Regions from separate parts of the Flavobacterium sp. WC2409 genome, predicted to be linked through region 1. Evidence: riboswitches for the same ligand, from Rfam matches in the RefSeq annotation. Region 1 holds a riboswitch; the other holds the start of a gene.
The links. Region 1 has a riboswitch for S-adenosylmethionine ahead of thrA (bifunctional aspartate kinase/homoserine dehydrogenase I). Riboswitches for the same ligand answer to the same signal wherever they lie in the genome.
Positions count from the first base shown of each region.

Region 1 (2,206 bases):
TTTCTAGTAAAGGCTTATAGTTTCCGTTTTTGGCAGCGATGGTTAAAATATCATCAAGCTCATCTGTTGCTTTGCCACGTGCCGAAACTACAACAGCAATTTTTTCTTCTTGCTTTACTTTACTTTCAATAATATCCAAAACTGTATTGATTCCTTCGCCGTTAGCCAAAGATTTTCCACCAAATTTTACTATTTTCATCTGCTTTTTATTTTTAAAAACAACTTCTAATAAATTGTCTAATTGTTCGTATTCCATCAAGAAGGCATCGTGCCCGTGTTGTGAGTCAATCTCACTATAGAATACATTATTTTTAAATTTTTTAATTTCATTGTAGGTTTCTCGATTTTCTTTTGCTGTAAAAAACAAATCCGAATTGATTCCTACAATGTATATATTGGCATCTACTTTTGAAATAATCGATTCTAAAGACTCATGATTCCGAGTAATATCAATTGTTTTCAACAATTGATTCATCATTTTATAAGCAGATAGTTGAAACCTTTTTTCTAGTTTTTCTCCGTGGTAATTCAACCAACTTTCTACTTGAAATGTTTCGAGTTGCACATTGATATCCCTATTAAATTTTTCTTTGAAAGATTCAGGTGTTCGGTAGCACAACATGGCGTGAATACGGGCATCTTCAATAGGTTTTTTAGAATTATTAAGGATTTGCTCTTGCAAATAACAATTAGCAATCAACCAGTCTGTCGCTTTCCAATCTGTAGCAATAGGAATAAAATTTTGTGCCAATTTAGGTTCCAAAGCTAAAATTTCCCAAGCAATTCCACCACCTACAGAACCGCCAATGAGAGCAAATAAACTATCAATTTTCAAAAACCGAAGTCCTTCGATGAAAATCCTAGCAATATCTCTGGCGATAAAATCTCTGTAATTTTCGATGGTAGCCGAATTGAATCCGTTACCTGGTACATCAAAAGAGACAATAGTATATTTTCTAGTATCAATTGTTTTATCGACACCCACGATATCATTCCACCAACCTGATTCTCCAATAACTTGTGAATTTCCGGTCAAGGCATGGTTTATTAAAATAATGGGAGCCGTATGCAGCGGAGCACCAAAAACTTGATAACTTAAGTTGAGGCTAGCGTATAATGCACCATTATGGGTGGTGAAATTTTGTAAGGTAATATGTGTTGGTTTATTTTCCAATGTCAAATCTTTTATTGATTTTGATTTGTATTTGGAAATATTAGAAAGAAAAAACTAGGGAATTACTAGAGAATTTCTTGTTGTTATCTTTCCACTTTTGGGAGTGGTAGAATGCAGCACCTTCTTCGATTTCTCAAAGGGTTGCTAAGGCTTCATCGGGTCTAATCCCTCGTCCTTTCTTTATAACATTTCAATACGTTTGTGAACTTAATGATGCAAATTAACTACTAATTTTTTAAACAACCAAATTTTAAACATTCTGATTTTTAGCTAAAAATATATTTAACAAAAAAACGCAAGGCATCGCTGAATATAACTATTCAGAAATTACTCGCGTACAAAAGGGATGTTGAACAACTTCCAATTAAATGAAAAGTGTATCATTTTCTTTTGAATACATTAAAAGTTGTAATGAATTGACTGCTTTTTTAGATTTTTTTGAGTCTGGTATTTCCATTCCCAATCTTGGATTCACTAATTCATCAACAACTAGTCCGTTGTCCGTATTTTTTTTGCCTCTTAAATTCCTTAGAAACCCCAATGTTCTTGAAAATTTGTTAGTTGTACTCATGATAATTATATTTAAGTTAGTTTGTTTTCTCTTTATTATTTTAAAAAAATTTAGATACCAGAATAAAAAAAATCCTTTTGGACAAAATACCAAAAGGATTCAAGTTATATAAAACTTATACTTTTGGAATCAACAGACCTTATCGCAAAACATTGCGACAACTATCTGAATCTTTTTATTTGAAAATATTTTCATTTATTTATTTTTATGAATCGTACTATTTGTATAAATTAAAAAAGCCTCCCAATTGTCTTGGGAGGCTTTTGCTATATTATATTATATATAATTTAAAGCAATAACTAGCTCCCGAATTTCTTCGATAGGACTACAAATTGTTTACAAATATTAAAATTCATCTTTGGTATTTTTTACTGAAACAAATATCTTATTTAATTCTGTATCTTCCAAATAATTCACAACTATTTAACGATATTTTCATCTTTAAAATGAAAAACAGAGAT
Region 1 is NZ_CP165625.1:3,845,558-3,847,763, reverse strand. Features, by position in the region: gene thrA (bifunctional aspartate kinase/homoserine dehydrogenase I) at 1-1,174, opposite strand, end outside; SAM riboswitch class I at 1,255-1,363, opposite strand; gene AB3G34_RS16460 (hypothetical protein) at 1,539-1,745, opposite strand.

Region 2 (2,206 bases), 1.4 Mb from region 1:
CACTACTGCAATTGGTATTGGTGGAGACCCAATCATTGGAACTACTACTAAAGAGGCAGTTGAATTATTGATGAATGACCCAGAAACAGAATGTATCGTTATGATAGGTGAGATAGGTGGTCAATTAGAAGCTGATGCTGCACATTGGATTAAAGCTGATGGTAACCGTAAGCCAGTTGTTGGTTTCATTGCAGGAGTTACCGCTCCAGCAGGAAGAACAATGGGTCACGCAGGTGCTATTGTAGGTGGATCTGATGATACTGCTGAAGCTAAAAAACAAATCATGAGAGAATGTGGAATTCACGTTGTAGATTCTCCAGCAGAAATTGGTAAAAAAGTTAAAGAAGTTATCGGATAATTGAAAAATTAGTGGTGATTTCAAGTCATTATAAAAATGCCTCACTTTTTTTGTGAGGCATTTTATTTAATATTAATACAAAAGAAAGATGTACAAAGAATTAAAAAAGTTTAAGGTAAGCGATAGCTTCACTTTTACAGCAGACGATAGCTTAGAGCAAGTATGTAACGCTTCTGAAGGAAGTGGTGTGTTTTTGGTTTATGCTGTTGCAGATGAAAAAGAGTTAATCATGGTGGGTTCTACAGGAACTGTTCAAAACGATGGGTCTTTGAAAATCAAAAATGGTGGTTTGAAAGAAAAGATTGTTGAAGGACACCAGTTTGCAAAAACAGGAAGAAAATATTCTTGGCCAACACAAATGGTAAAAGAAGATATTAGCACTTTAGAAGTGGTTTGGTACGAAACTTTCAACGAGAAATCTAAAGGGATTCCAACATTCGTAGAAGGACAAGTGTTACAAAACTTCTTAGATGAAAATGGAAGATTACCAAAATGGAATGTGGCTTTCTAGTCAGTTTCAAAAATTATAATTTATTTATAAAAAGCTTTACTTCGGTAAGGCTTTTTTGGTTTTAAATTATAAAATCTAGTTTACTATTGCTTTTTATATAAAATAATATTTACTTTTGCACCCGTTATCACGAATCTCATAATGAGATAGCAACCTGCAACAACGAGCAAGGTGCTAAAACGATAAGCCAAATCCTTTGGAAAAAATGTTGTTTTACATTCCCATTTTTTTGCTTTTGTTTTCGTAATAATACTATCATTTTTAAAACTGATTTATGACTCATTTATTTAAAAAAAAGGGAAGTGCTTATGCTTTAATTCCTTTATTGATTTTTATTTTTACTTTTTTAGGAGCCGGAATTTGGCTTGATGACTTTTATGCGTTACCTGCTCCAATAGCGGTTTTAATTGGAATTATTGCTGCTTTTTTACTGTTCAAAGGTTCAGCGGATGAAAAAGTAACCACCTTGATTGCAGGTTGCGGAGAGAGTAAAATTATGACCATGTGTTTGATTTATCTATTAGCAGGTGCTTTTGCAGTGGTTAGTAAAGCAATGGGAGGTGTTGATGCCGTGGTAAGTCTTGGAATTAATACTGTGGATGTGGCTTACTTTCCGTTGGGGATCTTTTTGATAGCCGCTTTTTTATCAACTGCTACAGGAACTTCTGTAGGTGCAATTGTGGCAATTGGGCCAATTGCGGTTGATTTGGCTAATTCTAGTGGTGCTTCATTGCCTTTGATTGCTGGTGCTTTATTAGGAGGTTCCATGTTAGGTGATAATTTATCTATGATTTCCGATACGACAATTGCTGCGACACAATCCTTAGGTTGTGAATTGAAAGATAAATTTAAAATCAATTTATTCATTGCTTTTCCAGCTGCTATTATTACGATCGCAGTATTCTTTTATTTGGGATTGAATTCTGATATTACTGCAGTAGCTATTCCTAAAACAAGTTTTGAATGGATTGCAATTGTGCCTTATATTTTAGTAATTGTACTTGCATTGGTTGGTGTTGATGTATTTTCTACCTTGATTATTGGAACTATATTGGCTGGATTGATTGGGTATTTTGGAAATCATTTTACGTTAATGGAATTTGCTCGAAAAATTTATGAAGGATTCACCAGTATGACTGAAATCTTTTTACTATCGATGCTAACTGGAGGTTTAGCCGCTATGGTGGATAAGGCTGGAGGTATTGATTTTTTATTGCACCAAATCAAAAAACGCATTAAGAGTAAAAAATCAGCCCAAGCGGGGATAGGTGCTTTGGTGGGTTTTACTAATGTAGCTATTGCTAATAATACCGTTTCTATTGTTATTACTGGAGGAA
Region 2 is NZ_CP165625.1:1,350,953-1,353,158, forward strand. Features, by position in the region: gene sucD (succinate--CoA ligase subunit alpha) at 1-358, shown strand, start outside; gene AB3G34_RS05865 (hypothetical protein) at 447-869, shown strand; SAM-I-IV-variant riboswitch at 989-1,085, shown strand; gene AB3G34_RS05870 (Na+/H+ antiporter NhaC family protein) at 1,144-2,206, shown strand, end outside.
Region 2: linked by a shared signal. The riboswitch ahead of AB3G34_RS05870 (Na+/H+ antiporter NhaC family protein) and the one ahead of thrA (bifunctional aspartate kinase/homoserine dehydrogenase I) in region 1 are both predicted to bind S-adenosylmethionine.